4 regions of the Photobacterium atrarenae genome follow, and region 1 is predicted to be linked to each of the others. Evidence: predicted binding sites of a transcription regulator. Region 1 holds the regulator's gene; each other region holds the start of a gene.
The links. Region 1 encodes PurR, which represses purine synthesis genes. Its sites were predicted from a motif close to TNANGNAAACGTTTNCNTNA; they were not measured.
Positions count from the first base shown of each region.

Region 2: the regulator PurR is predicted to act here: its motif matches at 1,987-2,006, upstream of NNL38_RS03300 (uracil-xanthine permease family protein).
Region 3: the regulator PurR is predicted to act here: its motif matches at 1,763-1,782, upstream of purE (5-(carboxyamino)imidazole ribonucleotide mutase).
Region 4: the regulator PurR is predicted to act here: its motif matches at 2,362-2,381, upstream of NNL38_RS00660 (uracil-xanthine permease family protein).

Region 1 covers NZ_CP101508.1:1,394,602-1,398,815, forward strand. Annotated here, with positions in the region: gene NNL38_RS06555 (hypothetical protein) at 1-355, opposite strand, end outside; gene NNL38_RS06560 (TfoX/Sxy family DNA transformation protein) at 671-1,264, opposite strand; cyclic di-GMP riboswitch class I at 1,392-1,497, opposite strand; gene purR (HTH-type transcriptional repressor PurR) at 1,774-2,781, opposite strand; gene NNL38_RS06570 (heme ABC transporter ATP-binding protein) at 3,246-4,061, opposite strand; gene NNL38_RS06575 (FecCD family ABC transporter permease) at 4,058-4,214, opposite strand, start outside.
Region 2 covers NZ_CP101508.1:664,286-668,499, reverse strand. Annotated here, with positions in the region: gene NNL38_RS03310 (DUF2069 domain-containing protein) at 5-436, shown strand; gene NNL38_RS03305 (DUF2066 domain-containing protein) at 556-1,725, opposite strand; gene NNL38_RS03300 (uracil-xanthine permease family protein) at 2,052-3,302, shown strand; gene upp (uracil phosphoribosyltransferase) at 3,619-4,214, opposite strand, start outside.
Region 3 covers NZ_CP101508.1:3,393,079-3,397,292, reverse strand. Annotated here, with positions in the region: gene NNL38_RS15815 (5-(carboxyamino)imidazole ribonucleotide synthase) at 90-1,205, opposite strand; gene purE (5-(carboxyamino)imidazole ribonucleotide mutase) at 1,202-1,693, opposite strand; gene tsaC (L-threonylcarbamoyladenylate synthase type 1 TsaC) at 1,903-2,460, shown strand; gene hemF (oxygen-dependent coproporphyrinogen oxidase) at 2,467-3,372, shown strand; gene aroE (shikimate dehydrogenase) at 3,459-4,214, shown strand, end outside.
Region 4 covers NZ_CP101508.1:136,032-140,245, reverse strand. Annotated here, with positions in the region: gene trmH (tRNA (guanosine(18)-2'-O)-methyltransferase TrmH) at 1-139, shown strand, start outside; gene recG (ATP-dependent DNA helicase RecG) at 155-2,236, shown strand; gene NNL38_RS00660 (uracil-xanthine permease family protein) at 2,547-3,914, shown strand; gene ltrA (group II intron reverse transcriptase/maturase) at 3,987-4,214, opposite strand, start outside.

The DNA of each region.
Region 1 (4,214 bases):
GTTGCGCCATGTCCGGCATAGTGGGCTGAGAGATAAACAGATATCCGGAAGCTAGGACCGGCAGCAAGGCTACAGCCATGGTTTTACCGATATGGTAATTGCGATACCAGTACTTTTTAGAGCGGATTTTAAGCAGTACCCCCCACAACAGGAGGAGGCCGTTAAACCCTGCGGTCACTGCCAACACTTCATCCAGCATTGAAAATGGGGCGAGTTGCTGATGGACGACGAAGACAATCACAATGGTGGGCAGCAAGTTGAGCAAAACTAACAAACGCATCAGTTTCGGCCATTTGCAAAACTTGTCTTTGAACATCTGGCTGGATTGTCCTGGAAAAGGTTGCGAGCTGTACATAAGACCCTCCCTGCGGCGGCTGCGTTGACGCCCCAATTCTACTGAGCCAGCAGGGGATGAAAACCTTGTTGACTGATTTGTGAACAGCTTTGGGAGTGGTGTCAATGTTTGGCATTTCTTCACAGAAAAATGTCATTCACTTGGTGCAAATTTGACATTCTACGTCGTGTGAGGGAGAGCTCCTTGGCAGACTGTTGTTCAGTTACTGGTAGTCATATGATGTGGAAGGCCAGTGAGGGATACTGGGGAGCAGAAAGAGGCGGAAATCGCCTCTTTCGAAATAGGTATGTTCAGAGAAACCGATAGGTGGGTTGCTCAGGAGTTTAATTTCGCCAACAGCTCAGAGCGACGCTGCTGCGGAATCACAGACCAATGGCGTCCGCTGACCGCACCCTCAAGGGCCCACAGCAAATCGATATTAACCGTGTCCTGGTGGGTTTCCTGCAACGCTTTGAAAGCGTTCAACGCACCGGCTTCGTAGAGCTCATCGACGGTCGTGATCCCTGCTTTTTTCAACATCCGCTCATTAGCTAAGCGCAGGTTCGGCAGATCCTTGATCCGGCTTGGGCCACTCTGGCTTTTCTTTTCTTTATCCTGCTTGGCAGCTTCAAAAGAGTGCTTTGCGTGTTCGATGATTTTCTCCGGTTCATTCCACCATTCCTCAGGAATTGCGTAATGTTTCGTGACCACCGGGAACCCACGTTTTTTGTAAACGTACGGGCTCAATCCGGCTTTCTTGAATTGTTCTTCGTTTTCAGCATTGGCCCGCAGGTGCAGTTTGTCGTTAACCACTAACGCAAACATGGTTTCGCCTGAGAAAACTCCAAAGCCACCAAACATTGAACGTGATTTTACATTGTCAAAACAACGAAATAGTCGAAGAGAATCTTTAAGTACTGGTTTGTCCATGCTTCTTTCTCGGTGAAAAATTTCTTGAGTCACCTAACAACAGAGCGAGGATTCAGATTAGCAAATTTCAAAGAAAAGCAATGTCAGGGATTTGTCAGAATTCTGAGCATGACTTCTTGCTATATCCATCGGCAACCCCGCTACCATAAGTTGACTTAATTATTGATAAATAAGCGACTTTTAGGCCGGAAGCTTTGCGTCCCATTCTTTCAAATGGTTTGCCTTGTTCGTGACACAAATAAGCATATCTCAGAAGATATTTTTGAACTTGGTCCCACTTTTAAAAATGTGACACTCCTTCCACAAATAAAGCAATATCATCGGGACAAGAATATCCAAGAGTCACAATTTTTGAACAGGTAGCACAGTTTTAGAACGATTCTAACCCATGATTTACCCATAAATAACTTTGTCAGTAATAGAACTTGAGGGCAATGTCAAAATTGCAACAAAAAACCGATAGCAAGCTATCGGTTTTTTTGTATGGCAAAATTGAAAGTGATAAGCAATTAAGCGTTTATCTTCTTGACAGATTTACGGACAACCAATTCCGGAGCCATCTCAAAGATACGGCGCTCATGTTGTTTGTCTTTCACCCGTGCCATCAGGATCTCAATGGCCTTCTGACCCAGGCGCTGCTTCGGCTGGTGGATGGTGGTCAGCGGCGGAGAGAAGTAAGGCGCCAGGTCGATATTGTCGTAGCCGATAATGGAAACATCATCCGGTACGCGCAGCCCGGCCTGCTCAAAGGTACTGATCAGCGCCATGGCCATAATATCATTGAAACAGAAAATGGCGCTTGGGCGATCGTCCATCGCGATATATTGCTTTGCCGCGGCAACAGCAGATTCACATTCAAAGTCACCTTCAATCAGCCAGTCCGGATTTACGCTCAGATTGGCTTCTTCCATTGCTTTGTAGAAGCCTTTGAGGCGCTCACGGCACGTGAGTTTCTCGGTATGGCCGGTGAGGCAGCCAATTTTCTGGTGGCCGTGCTCAATAAAGTACTTGGTCGCGACATATCCGCCCAGCTCAGCATTGTCCTGAATCTTGTCGGTATGCGGGCTCTCTGGTCCCCAGTCCATGATCACCATCGGCAGATCTTTCTGGCGTTCCAGCAGGGCCAGCAGCTTATCGTCAAGATCGGAACACATCACCAGCAGGCCATCCACGCGTTTCTCAGCCAGCATTCGCAGGTAATCGCGCTGTTTTTCCAGGTTGCCTTCGGTATTACACAGGATCAGGGTGTAGCCTTCTCCGTAGCAGTATTCTTCGACACCGTGAACTACTTCGGCGAAAAATGGGTTGGTCGACTTGGTGACCAGCATGCCGATGGTTCGGGTGGTATTACATTTCAGGCTACGCGCCACAGCACTCGGGGCATAGTTGAGTTCGTCTACAGCGGCCAGAACTTTCTTCTGAGTTGCTTCTGCAACAAACCGGGTTTTATTGATCACGTGAGACACTGTTGTGGTTGAAACACCTGCCAAACGTGCAACATCTTTAATCGTTGCCATACTTATTCTTCTAATAATTCAAAGTGGGCCTGGGCCCATTTATCTTCATTGATCTGAACAGCATTCAACAGCCATGTACCAAACTGAATAAGTATCTGGTATGCCTCCGGGAGTCAGGCCAGATAATTGTTCAGTTTGGCATGATGATCTGCGTTCATAAAGACCATCATGCTGTTTCATACTGCGTATAAAACGTCAAAAAGCCGCTTCTCTGACGAGCGGCTTTCTTCCTCACCTTTCAGGCGTTGCATTGTGTAATCGCTTGCGATCACATTCTACTGAGTGTAGCGCACAGTGCAACGTTTCTGTATCGCAAGGTGATAATTCTTGATAGATATCAACAAACTTACTGCAATTTTTCTAAACTTGGATGCATATCTGATGTAGTGACCGTTGCATCAGATAGCCCCGGCAGAACCGGGGGGGTGAGAAAGCAGGTCGTTGAGCAGGAATCACTTTTTGGGCTATGCCGCAGGCAGGACCACCGGAAAATCCTGGGTCGGGTGCTTGCTGACATGGACCGGCCAGCCGTAGACCCGCTGAATAGTGTCGGGGGTTAAAGCCTGCCAGGGGGGCCCGTCGGCCTGCACCTTGCCATGGTTGACGATCACCAAACGGTCGGCATATTGGGCGGCCAGATTGAGGTCATGGATCACCACAATCACTGCGGCGCCAGCGTTAGCCAGTGTTCGGGCTACTTGCAAGGTCTGGTGCTGGTGGGAGAGATCCAGGGCCGATGTCGGCTCATCCAGCATCAATATGCACTGGTCGCCAGCGTGGCTGAGTTGGGTCAGCACCCGGGCCAGGTGCACCCGCTGTTTCTCCCCCCCGGATAAAGATGGGTACAACCGGTCCTGAAGTTCGAGGACGTCGACCTGGGTCATTTTTTCCGTCGCCAACGCCTGGGTGTCTTTTCTCGTTAGTTGTAGAGGGAGGCTGCCCAGCTCAACCACTTCCCGGGCGGTAAAGGCGAAGGCCAGGTTGCTGTGCTGCGGCAAGATACCCAGGTGTTTGGCCAGCGTAGCTGGTGGGTAATCTTTGCGCTCTTTCCCAAAAAAGCGAATTGTGCCACCGCCTTCGGCTTCACCGCACAATACTTTCAACAGGCTACTTTTTCCGGCGCCATTCGGTCCGAGCAGGGCGGTCAGTTCGCCGCTGGCAATATTGAGGCTAAAATCATCCAGCAGCTTCTTTCCGCCCAGGGTCAGATTCAACGCACGGGCTTCAATCGCGGGGGTCGGATGCTCGGGTGCCGAGACAGGATTTTGAGGAGGAGTCATGACATTCTGCCTCGTTGCTTCATCAGCATAAAGATAAAGAATGGCGCGCCGAGAATCGCGGTAATAATCCCCACCGGTAATTCCGTCGGGGCAGCCACGACACGCGCCAGCATATCGGCCACCAGCAGTACCAGTGCCCCCAGCAGCGCTGAA
Region 2 (4,214 bases), 730 kb from region 1:
AACCATGACACCGATGAGCCCTTCGACGCAAAACCTGCGTTACTTCGCACTCACCGCCAACCTGTCGCTGATCCTCTGGGTCGGCTTGTGGCAAAGTGTGATTTCTCCGCATCCGCACCTCAATAACCTGGTCGTCGCCGGAATGTGGATCCTGCCGATGCTGTTTCCGCTCAAGGGGATTTTAGAAGGCCGGCCCTATACCCACGCCTGGGCTAACTTCATCCTCATGTTCTATTTCCTCCACGGCCTGACCATTTTGTGGATTGATGAAGGAGAACGCCTGCTGGCCTTGATAGAGCTGGGCATTACCGCTGCTGCGTTTATCGCCAACATCCTGTTTGCCCGTCACCGTGGCCGGGAGCTGGGCATCAAGCTCAAAAGGCTGTCTCAGGTCGAGAAAGAAGAGCGGGAAGCACACGAAAAGAAAGAGAAATAAAAGATGAGATGTTCACGGGACAGCACCGTGAACACGCCCGATAAAAAACCGGCAGCCCTGAGGTTGCCGGTTTTTTGTTTTCTCGTTCGAGCCAGCCAGGCGCTGATGTCCAGACTCGATTATGGCGACCAGTAAAACTGATTGGTTTCAGTCCGGGGCTGCATCAGGGTCGCTGACACATCGACCGCATCCGGATCAACCGTGGTCTCAGCTTCGACACCAGCATAAAGCACCTGTAACTTTTCTTCTGGCGACATCGCTTCCGCAGGCTGCGGCATGTCCGGGACCACACGGCTCAGGCGCTGATCTCGTCCCAACTCCTGATAAAACGCAGTTTCCGAGCTCAGTAAATTCACCGCAAAGGTAACGGTATCGCCTTGGAGCCGGCTGGCATTCACCGATGCCACCGAAGTGAGGTTCGTCAACAAGCGCTCCAGGGCAAAGAAATCTTCTGTGGTGCGAATATTGGCGACTTCAATCGCAAATGCATCACTGGCCGCGCCGCCCAGTGGTACGGCATATTTGGCAGCCAGTCTATCGGCCACCTGATCCATCATCTGGGTCAGCGCGTCGGCAGGAGTGCCCGACGCCCGGCCTTCCGCCGGCATCGTTTGCGAGCTGGTCAGTTGCTCCGGCGAATCCGCAAACAGTTGCCAGCCAAGCTGCGCACTATCGGCGCCGGATTGACGCAAACGAACCACCAGCACGGCATCCGGCTGATAACGGGCACTGGCACCGGCAATCGGCTGGATAAAACCGCCCCACAGATCCGGAATATTAATCGCGGTGATATCTTCAAAATCACCAATCGGCATCATCACTGGAACCCCCCGCTGATCGGCCGCCCGTTTCAGCTGGGTTGTCAGGACACTGCCGGACTGATCCCAGACGATATCCCGGTTACGGTTGGCATCTTTCACCAGCCATACCAGCACGCTCGGTCGCTCTTCCCGCCACAATGTTGCGTTCGCCTGGGTCAGCAGGTTGCGGATTTGGCCCCGATCAAACGCCAGCGACAGGGTTTGCTGGCCATCCCGGCTGCCGTAACCAAATTGGCTGACATAAGCGCGGCTGTTCGCCATCGCTTTTTGGATCACCTCATTCTCGGTGATCGCACTTTGACCGGACACTTTGACCAGCACCTGCGCCAGCGCCGCTTCACGCGCTTTCGTTTCAGACGCCCGATCGGTATCGGGCAACACCACTTCTGCCTGATACAAATTGGTCACCGTCGCAGCTTTCAGCGGCCAGGCCAGGAAGGCACACAGGAGTAGAGCAATACGCAACATTAGAAGACTCATATCATCATTGACTTAATGCCCGATCATAGAATGAACCCGGCCATATCGGCAACTGCTTCAGCCATAAAATCCCCCGCAGGACGTACGCTTTTTTTCCATCGCCTATCCCGAACCGCCCGTCAGGAACCTTTTTGCCCCGAATTTGCAATGGAGCACCATGCAATAAAATGTAACAGAGTCGAAAAAAGGTGACTTATATTGAATTATTCGACATCCCTGGTGGCCAAGTGGTTTTATCCGGCCCGACAAATGGGCAAACGATTACATCCGTGCTAGCATTCCGCGATTTTTTTTCAGACAGGGTGGAAACAACAATGATGCAGGTTGTACAGGGCGCTCAAATGCTGTTTGTCGCATTTGGTGCATTGGTTCTGGTACCGCTTTTAACCGGGCTGGATCCGAGTGTGGCGCTATTTGGCGCCGGGATTGGTACCCTCCTCTTTCAATTTATCACCAAACGCTCCGTTCCCATCTTTCTCGCTTCCTCTTTTGCGTTTATCGCTCCAATCATGTACGGCGTCCAAACCTGGGGCATTGCAGGAACCATGAGCGGCCTGATGGCTGCCGGGGTGGTCTACGTCCTGATGAGCGCCGTCATTAAGGTTCGTGGGGTGGCGATTATTCATAAGCTGCTGCCACCTGTGGTGGTGGGTCCGGTCATCATGGTGATTGGCCTGGGCTTGGCGCCGGTCGCAGTGAATATGGCGCTCGGCAAAACGGGTGACGGTGCCGTGCAGCTAATCGATGCCGATGCCGCGCTGTGGATCTCAAGCATCGCTTTGCTGGTGACGATTGGCCTGAGCGTTTTTGCCAAAGGGTTCTTCAAACTGGTGCCGATTATGGGCGGGATTCTTGCCGGTTACGCCACCAGCCTGTTCTTCGGTGTGGTCGATTTCACCCCGGTGGCCGAGGCCAGCTGGCTCGCTCTGCCGAACTTTACGTACCCGGAATTTAACATCAACGCCATCCTGTTTATGATCCCGGTCGCCATTGCCCCGGCGGTTGAGCATGTCGGCGATATGCTGGCCATCTCCAACGTAACCGGAAAAGACTACCTGAAAAAGCCGGGGCTGCACCGGACCATGGCCGGTGACGGCGTCGCAACCATGGCCGCTTCGCTATTTGGTGCGCCACCGAACACCACTTATTCTGAAGTCACTGGCGCGGTGATGCTGACCAAAGCCTTCAACCCAATCATTATGACCTGGGGAGCGGTGACGGCGTTGGTGCTGGCCTTCGTCGGTAAACTGGGCGCCTCCCTGCAAACCATCCCGGTGCCGGTGATGGGCGGAATCATGATCCTGCTGTTCGGCTCGATTGCCACCGTTGGCCTCAATACCCTGATCAAAAATCAGGTCGACCTGCACAAGGCGCGCAACTTAGTCATTGTCGCCGTGACTCTGGTGTTCGGCATTGGCGGGATGGCATTCGGCATCGGCGAGTTCAGCCTGCAAGGCGTGAGCTTGTGCGGGATCGTGGCAATCGTGCTTAACCTGATCCTGCCCGATGATCTGGGCGAGAGTCACGTGGTCGACAACGCGCAAATGGAAGAAACACCGCGTTAATTTCAACCACAGCGCCAGTACGGTCCCCCAAAACGCAGAAGCCAGGCTTCTGCGTTTTTATCTCACAGAAAACCGCTTGGAATATTATACCAATCGCAGTAAATAAAGGGTCATCCTAGCTTGTTAAAATGCTCGATAACTGCGTTAGAATTTTTGATTGTAGAATAACTACTTATCTAAAAATTCTGCCTTGTTCTCAAACATTTTTCCGACGCTATTTTTGATCACTTACTTACTTTGATTAGTATTACAAATCAAACTGACGGGCATGAAAAAACCGGGCTGCGCCCGGTTCTCGTTTGTCGTGCGTTGAAGCTTATTTGGTCCCGAAGATTTTATCACCGGCATCGCCCAGACCCGGAACGATGTAGCCCTTGTCATTGAGCTTCTGATCAATCGCTGCCGTGTAAAGCTCAACATCCGGGTGCGCTTTTTCCAGTGCCGCCACCCCTTCCGGCGCCGCAACCAGTACCAGTACTTTGATTGACTTACAGCCATGCTCTTTCAGCAAATCTATTGTCGCAATCATTGAGCCACCGGTGGCCAGCATCGGGTCAACGACCAGCGCCATCCGCTCGTCAATGTTCGAAGCCAGCTTATGGAAATACGGTACCGGCTCCAGCGTTTCCTCGTCACGGTAGATACCGACGGTCGAGATACGGGCGCTTGGCATATGCTCCAGCACACCATCCATCATCCCCAGACCGGCACGCAGGATTGGTACCACGGTTACTTTCTTACCTTTGATCTGGTCGATCTCAACTTGACCGTTCCAACCTGCAATAGTAACCTTTTCGGTTTCGAAGTCTGAAGTCGCTTCATAAGTCAGCAGGCTACCAACTTCCGTCGCCAATTCACGGAAACGTTTCGTGCTGATGTCACCTTCGCGCATAAGACCAATCTTATGTTTAA
Region 3 (4,214 bases), 1.5 Mb from region 1:
TAAATCATGACCTCCTAGCGACTCAGTTTCTGAAATAAAAAAGCCAGCGATTGCTGGCTTTTTTGATCTTTAGCGTTTGTATTTAGGGGTTAAATCCGCACTACCGGAAATGCCTGTGGGTCTAAGTGTGCAGCCAGCTCGTCTAAGGCGGCTTTCAGGTCGCACTTAGGGCTGGCGCAGACATTGATATGCCCCATTTTCCGCCCCGGTCGCTTTTCTTTCCCGTACCAGTGAACATGACAGTGCGGCAGACCCAGGATTGCGTCATCCAGAGTATCCTCGCCGAGGATATTGACCATCGCTGTCGGGCGAAGCAAAGCGGTGCTGCCCAGCGGTAACCCGCACACGGCGCGGAGATGATTTTCAAACTGGCAGGTTTCTGCGCCTTGCTGGGTCCAGTGGCCGGAGTTGTGAACCCGCGGCGCGATTTCATTGACCAGCAAGGTACCGTTGACCTCGAAGAACTCAATCGCCAGCACGCCGACATAATCAAGCGTTTCGGCCAGTGCCTTGAACATAGCCTCGGCTTCGGCTTGCAGCGCCTGCGAATCAGATTGGGCGACCGACAGGCTGAGGACGCCATTGCTGTGGGTATTTTCGGTCAGCGGGTAAATGGCGAGGCTACCGTCTTGCCCGCGGGCGCCGATCACCGACACTTCCCGATCAAACGGGATGAAGGCCTCGGCGACAATGGCCTGCTCCGGCGCCGCTTGCAGGAAGGATTCCAGCTCAGCCCAGATCGCTTCCTTGGCGTCGGCCGATTTGAGTCGCCACTGCCCTTTGCCGTCATAGCCGCCCAGGGCACTTTTCAGCACCATTGGCAGACCGACTTTCTCAATCGCCTGCTCAAAGTCGTCGCGGGTTGTAATGAGGTGATAGGTCGCATTGGCAACGCCGGCGCGATCGAGCAGGCTCTTCTCAAGACGGCGATCGCCTCCGGCTTTGATGGCTTCGGCAGTCGGGCGAAATTTCCCGCTGGCGGCGCAGAGATCCAGAATGTCATGCGGGATGTGCTCGAATTCCGCCGTGATCACATGGGCGTAGGTGATCGCTGTGTTGAGTCCTTTCATCATCAGCTGTTGGGTCAGCGGATGGACTACATGCCCGGTGCCGACATCATAGGCCAGAACCTCAATGTTGAGCGGCGCCCCGGCCAGGGCCATCATTCTTGCCAGTTGCCCGGCGCCGAGTACCAAGACCTTCATGATACGTCCTCGGCCGGGTTCGGGTTGCTCAGGACCGTCTCGGTTTGTTCCTGGCGGAACGCGTCGACGGCTGCCATCACGGTGCTGTCCTGGGTGCCGATGATTTGGGCGGCCAGCAACCCGGCATTGGCGGCACCGGCATCACCGATGGCCAGGGTACCGACAGCAACCCCTTTGGGCATCTGGACGATCGACAGCAGAGAGTCCATGCCTTTGAGTGCCCGTGACTGGACCGGCACGCCCAGGACCGGCACACTGGTAAATGCGGCGGTCATGCCTGGCAGATGGGCGGCGCCGCCGGCACCGGCAATGATTACCTTAATGCCGCGCTCATGGGCGGTTTCTGCATATTCAGCCAGCAGGTGTGGAGTCCGGTGCGCTGAAACCACTTTGGTTTCATACGGTACGTTGAAGCGTTCCAACATCTCAGCGGCGTGCTGCATGGTTGGCCAGTCTGACTTTGAGCCCATGATAATCCCGACTTTCATCCCGATCTCCTTTGGGTTAGCTAATGGAAGGCAACAAGGCTTGGCGCGCATTATACGGTGATTTTTTATGAAGGAAAACGTTTGCGTCAGAGTTTGTGCCAGCTTTTGTTAAGGGATATTGCCGGACATGGTCTTGTTCGGCAGGAGTGGGTAAAATACCCGCAACGAGGTTAATACGGGTATCGGAGCGATGCCTGAATGAGGGTGACGTGGAAAATTTAACGCAAGTGGTTGCTGCGCTGCAGCAAGGTGAAGTGGTGGCTTACCCGACTGAGGCCGTGTTTGGGGTTGGGTGCGATCCGGATAATGAACAGGCGGTGCATAAACTGCTGGCGCTAAAACAGCGCCCGATTGAAAAAGGCCTGATCCTGATCGCTGCCGACTATGAGCAACTAGCGCCTTATGTGGATGACAGCCAGCTCAGCGAAGCGCAAAAGCAGCGGATATTCGAGACCTGGCCCGGCCCGGTGACTTGGGTGATGCCGACCAAACCGGGGATTCCGGCGTTTCTGACCGGACAGTTTGACACCATTGCGGTTCGGGTCACAGATCATCCGTTGGTGCAGCAGCTCTGCCGCCAGTTTGGTAAGCCGCTGACCTCAACCAGTGCCAACTTGACCGGCCAGGCGCCGGGGCGCAGTGCCGAAGAGGTGAAGCAGCAACTGGGTCAGTACCTGCCGGCTATTTTACAAGGGGAGACCGGCGGGCGTGACAATCCGTCTGAGATCCGGGATGCTCTGACAGGGAAAGTTTTTCGCCAAGGATAATCAATGATGCAAGATGTGAGTAAGCAAGCCGTAAAATCGTTTTTGTTAGACCTTCAGGATCGCATTTGCCAGGCCCTTGAGCAGCAAGACGGTCAGGCAACCTTTGAGCAGGATGCCTGGGAGCGGGAGCAAGGGGGCGGCGGCCGCAGCCGGGTCTTGCGCCAGGGCCAGGTGTTCGAGCAGGCCGGGGTAAACTTCTCTCACGTCTACGGGGCGGAGATGCCGGGATCTGCCACGGCGCACCGCCCTGAGCTGGCCGGGCGCAGCTTTGAAGCCATGGGGGTGTCACTGGTGATCCACCCGAACAATCCTTATGTGCCGACCTCCCATGCCAATGTCCGGTTTTTCATTGCAGAGAAAGAAGGTGAAGAGCCGGTGTGGTGGTTTGGTGGCGGTTTCGACCTGACCCCGTTTTATCCGTTCGAGGAAGACTGTCAGCACTGGCATGACACAGCCAAAGCTTTGTGCCAGCCATTTGGTGATGAGGTGTATACCGAGCATAAAGCCTGGTGTGATCGTTATTTCTTCCTGCCGCACCGGAATGAAACCCGGGGGGTGGGCGGTCTGTTCTTCGATGATCTGAACCTGTGGGGGTTCGAGAAGAGCTTTGCCTATATGCAGGCGGTCGGGAATGGTTATCTGGATGCGTATCTGCCGATTGTGGAGAAACGCAAAGACACGAAGTACGGTGAGCGCGAGCGCCAGTTCCAGCTGTACCGTCGCGGTCGTTATGTTGAGTTCAACCTGGTGTATGACCGCGGCACCTTGTTTGGCCTTCAGAGCGGTGGCCGGACCGAATCGATCCTGATGTCGATGCCACCTCTGGTACGCTGGGAGTATTGCTACGAGCCGGAGTCGGGATCGCCGGAGGCTGCACTTTATGAGCATTACCTCAAACCGCGTATCTGGTAGTCGGCCCAGGAAGTGATTGAGCTTGCCGGGGAGCAGTGATAGGGTCGAAATATCGACCCTTTCTCTTATATATGGAACCCCGCTACATGGATCAATACGTAGTATTTGGCAACCCGATTGCGCAGAGTAAATCGCCACTGATACACACCTTGTTTGCCCGTCAGACCAGCCAGTCGATGCACTATGCAGCACAACTGGTGCCGCTGGGGGAATTCCGGGTGGCTGCGGATGCTTTTTTTGCCGACGGCGGACGGGGCTGTAATGTGACGGTGCCCTTTAAAGAGGATGCGTATCAATATGCCGATCAGCTGACCGAGCGCGCCAAACTAGCGGGGGCGGTCAATACCTTGAAGAAACTCGATGACGGGCTCGTGCTTGGCGATAATACCGATGGTGAAGGACTGGTGCAGGATCTGCTGCAACACCAGGTCACCCTGGCGGATCAGCGAATTCTGCTGATTGGGGCCGGGGGCGCTGCGCGGGGAGTGATCCTGCCGTTACTGGCGCAGCAGCCGTCATCCATCACCATCACTAACCGAACGCTTGCCAAAGCAGAGGCGTTGGTCGATGCCTTTGCGGCGCATGGCCCGGTCAACGCCGTCGCCCTCGATGAACTGGCGGGGGGACAATATGATGTGATCATCAATTCTACTTCTGCCAGCTTGAGCGGTCAGTTGCCTGGGATCCCGGAAAGCCTGATCCAGCCGTCTAAGGTGTGCTATGACATGGTCTACGGGAGTGGACCCACGACATTTAACCAATGGGCGCAACAGTTGGGTGCAAAAGTCGTGTTGGACGGACTGGGGATGCTGGTGGGACAGGCGGCAGAAAGCTTTATGTTA
Region 4 (4,214 bases), 1.3 Mb from region 1:
GGTGCTGGCCAAAGTGGCCCGCCGCAAGGGCCTGCCGTATCCGCCGCTGGACGAGCACGGCCAGATCGTCGCGGACGAGCCGTGGTGGCAGACCATGCAGGCGATCGAGCCCAAAAAACGTCAACCAAAGCGCAACTAATCAGCGGAAATAGTGATGAGCGGACAACTCCTTGATACCGTCGCCCTGACCGAACTCTCCGGCGTCGGGGCCAAAATGGCAGAAAAACTGGAAAAAATCGGCCTGCACAGCGTACAGGATCTGCTGTTTCACCTGCCGCTCCGCTATGAAGACCGCACCCGGATCTGGCCCATCGCCGGCGTCCTGCCCGGCCAGCACCTCACCATTCAGGGCGAGGTGCTCAGCAACAACATCAGCTTCGGCAAACGGCGGATGCTGACCGTGAAAATCAGCGATCAGAGCGGCAGTGCCACCCTGCGCTTTTTCAACTTCAACGCGGCGATGAAAAACAGCCTGGCTGAAGGCAAGCAGGTCAAAGCCTATGGCGAAATCAAACGCGGCCAGCACGGGCTGGAGATCATCCATCCCGACTACAAAGTATTTTCCGAGCCGACCGAGCTCAGCGTCGAGGAAACCCTGACCCCGGTCTACCCGACCACTGACGGCCTGCGCCAGCTCACCCTGCGTAACCTGACCGATCAGGCCCTGGCCCTGCTCGACAAGGCCGCCGTCAGTGAACTGCTGCCCGAAGGCCTCTATGATCGCCAGATGACCCTGGCCGAAGCGCTGCACCTGATGCACCGCCCGACCCCGGATGTCTCCCTCGAACAACTGGAAGAAGGCAAACACCCGGCTCAGCAACGCCTGATCTTAGAAGAGCTGCTGGCGCAGAACCTGTCGATGCTGGCGGTGCGCAGCAAGGGCCAGCAACACCAGGCCTGGCCGCTGCCGCCAAGCCATACCCTGAAAAAGCAGCTTCTGGGCAGCCTGCCGTTCAGCCCGACCGGCGCCCAGCAACGCGTCGTGGCCGACATCGAAACCGACCTCGCCCGGCCCCATCCGATGATGCGCCTGGTACAGGGGGATGTCGGCTCGGGCAAAACCCTGGTCGCAGCCCTGGCTGCAGTACGGGCTATCGAGCATGGCTACCAGGTGGCGCTGATGGCCCCGACCGAACTGCTGGCCGAACAGCATGCGCTGAACTTCGCCAACTGGCTCAACCCGCTCGGCATTGAAGTCGGCTGGCTGGCGGGCAAGCTCAAGGGCAAGGCCCGCGAAACCGAACTGGCCCGAATTGAAAGCGGCGAAGCCAAAATGGTGGTCGGCACCCACGCCCTGTTCCAGGAGCAAGTGGTATTTCAGAACCTGGCGCTGGTGATCATCGATGAGCAGCACCGCTTCGGCGTCCATCAGCGGCTGGAGCTGCGTGAAAAAGGCGCCAGCAACGGCCACTACCCGCACCAGCTGATCATGACCGCCACCCCGATCCCGCGCACCCTGGCGATGACCGCCTATGCCGATCTCGAAACCTCGGTGATCGACGAACTGCCGCCGGGCCGGACCCCAATCCAGACCGTGGCAGTGCCCGACAGCCGCCGTGCCGACATCGTCGAACGGATCCGCGCCGCCTGCCTTAATGAAGGCCGCCAGGCGTATTGGGTTTGTACCCTGATTGATGAGTCCGAAGTGTTGGAAGCCCAGGCAGCCTCCGATACCGCTGATGAGCTGACTGCCCAGTTGCCCGAGCTCAATATCGGCCTGGTCCACGGCCGGATGAAACCGGCAGAAAAACAGGCGGTGATGAAACGCTTCAAGGACGGTGAACTGCACCTGCTGGTCGCCACCACAGTGATTGAAGTCGGGGTTGATGTCCCGAACGCCAGCCTGATGATCATCGAGAACCCCGAACGGCTCGGTCTGGCCCAGCTCCACCAGCTGCGCGGCCGTGTCGGCCGGGGCAGCGTTGCCAGCCATTGTGTGCTGCTCTACCATGCGCCGCTGTCGAAAACCGCCCAGAAACGCCTCGGGGTGCTGCGCGAAAGCAGCGACGGGTTTGTAATTGCCCAGCGCGATTTAGAAATCCGCGGTCCCGGTGAACTGCTCGGCACCAAGCAGACCGGCCTGGCTGATTTCAAAATTGCCGATCTGGTTCGCGACCAGCACCTGATCCCGCAGGTACAGAAACTGGCCCGCTATATCCACGAGCAATACCCGGACAACGCCAAGGCAATCATTACCCGCTGGCTCGGCCGGCGCGAGAACTACTCCAACGCCTGAGCCGTCCCCAAAGCTATCTCCAACGTCCAAATTTTCAGCCGGAAAGTACGCTTTCCGGCCGCAGCACCGCCACCACAGCCACTCCCGAACCGCCCCGGAAGGACAACAAAAAAGTCTGCTCAACCCAGCGCAAACGTTTGCTATTTTCTATCAAATAATTACAATAGCGCACAAAATTTCACCCACACGCACTTCTCCCGTGAACCGGCGGATCTGACTAACAGCAATCACAGAATTATTCGCTCTTTACAGGCTTTGCCCATCCAGCGCAACGCCGGGGATTAAGAAGTCCATCAAGGAAACCATGGCTATGACACGCCAACACGACGACATCGCAACACCGCAGAAATCCGATTTGATCTATCGCCTCGAAGACCGGCCACCGCTGCCACAAACCCTGTTTGCCGCCACCCAGCACCTGCTGGCCATGTTTGTGGCGGTGATCACCCCGTCGCTCATCATCTGCCAGGCCCTCGGCCTGCCGGCCAGCGACACTAACACCATTGTCAGCATGTCGCTGTTCGCCTCGGGCATCGCCTCGTTCATTCAGATCCGCACCGTCGGTCCGGTCGGCTCCGGCCTGCTGTCGATCCAGGGCACCAGTTTTAATTTCCTCGGTCCAATCATCGGTGCCGGACTGGCGATGAAAGCCGGCGGCGCGGATATCCCGACCATGATGGCGGCCATTTTCGGCACTATTCTGGCCGCGTCGCTGACTGAAGTCTTGATTTCCCGCGTACTGCAACATGCCCAGCGCGTGATCACGCCGTTGGTTTCGGGCATTGTCGTCACCCTGATCGGCCTGACCCTGATCCAGATCGGCCTCACCTCCATGGGCGGCGGCTACGCGGCGATTGAAAACGGCAGCTTCGGCAGCCTGGATAACCTGATGCTGGCCGGCACGGTACTGGGCCTGATTGTCCTGCTCAACCGGGTGAAGAACCCGTACCTGCGTGTCTCTTCGATTATGATTGCGATGGCCGCCGGGACCCTGCTGGCGTGGGGCACCGGGATGCTCGATACCGCCCGCGTTGCCGACACCGGCCTGATCGCCGTGCCGCTACCGATGCAATACGGCCTCGGCTTTGACTGGTCGCTGCTGATCCCGCTGGTGATCGTGTTTGCCATCACCTCACTGGAAGCGATCGGCGATATTACCGCCACCTCCGAGACCTCCGAGCAACCCGTTGCCGGCCCGGTCTATCTGAAGCGGATCAAAGGCGGCGTGCTGGCCGACGGCATCAACTCGGCCCTGGCCGCAGTGCTCAACAGCTTCCCGAACTCCACCTTCAGCCAGAACAACGGCATTATCCAGCTGACCGGGGTCGCCAGCCGCTACATCGGCTACTTCGTCGCGGGTATGCTGGTACTGCTCGGCCTGCTGCCAAGCGTAGCCAATTTAGTCCAGCTGATCCCGGAGCCGGTGCTCGGCGGCGCGACCATTGTGATGTTCGGCACCATTGCCGCCTCCGGGGTCCGGATCATTTCTCGTTGCGACCTCGACCGCCGGGCAATTCTGATCATGGCGCTGTCGTTTTCCATGGGCCTGGGCATTGCCCAGAAGCCGGAAATCCTCCAGTTCATGCCAGAGTGGATCCAGAGCATCCTGTCCTCCGGGATGGCTGCCGGCGGGATCACCGCGATTGTGCTCAACCTGGTACTGCCGGAAGAAAAATAATCTCTCCGACTGCCAGATAAATAAGCCACACACAAAAATCGAGTAGGAGGAGGCCTCACGGCCTCCGTCCTCTCACACCACCGTACAAGCGTGGGTCGCATACGGCGGTTCCGAATATATTTTCAGTGACTCGTACCCATCTCGCAACGAGTACAGACCCATCTCCTTGAACCATTTCATTGGCATGGCCTGATTGAGCTGGGGCGATAAAGCCAAGTGCCACCACCCTTTATCTGACATCGCCAGCTTCCACGCATTGCGTTCGCTTACACCCTCTTGGCGTAACCATGTCGCTATGCT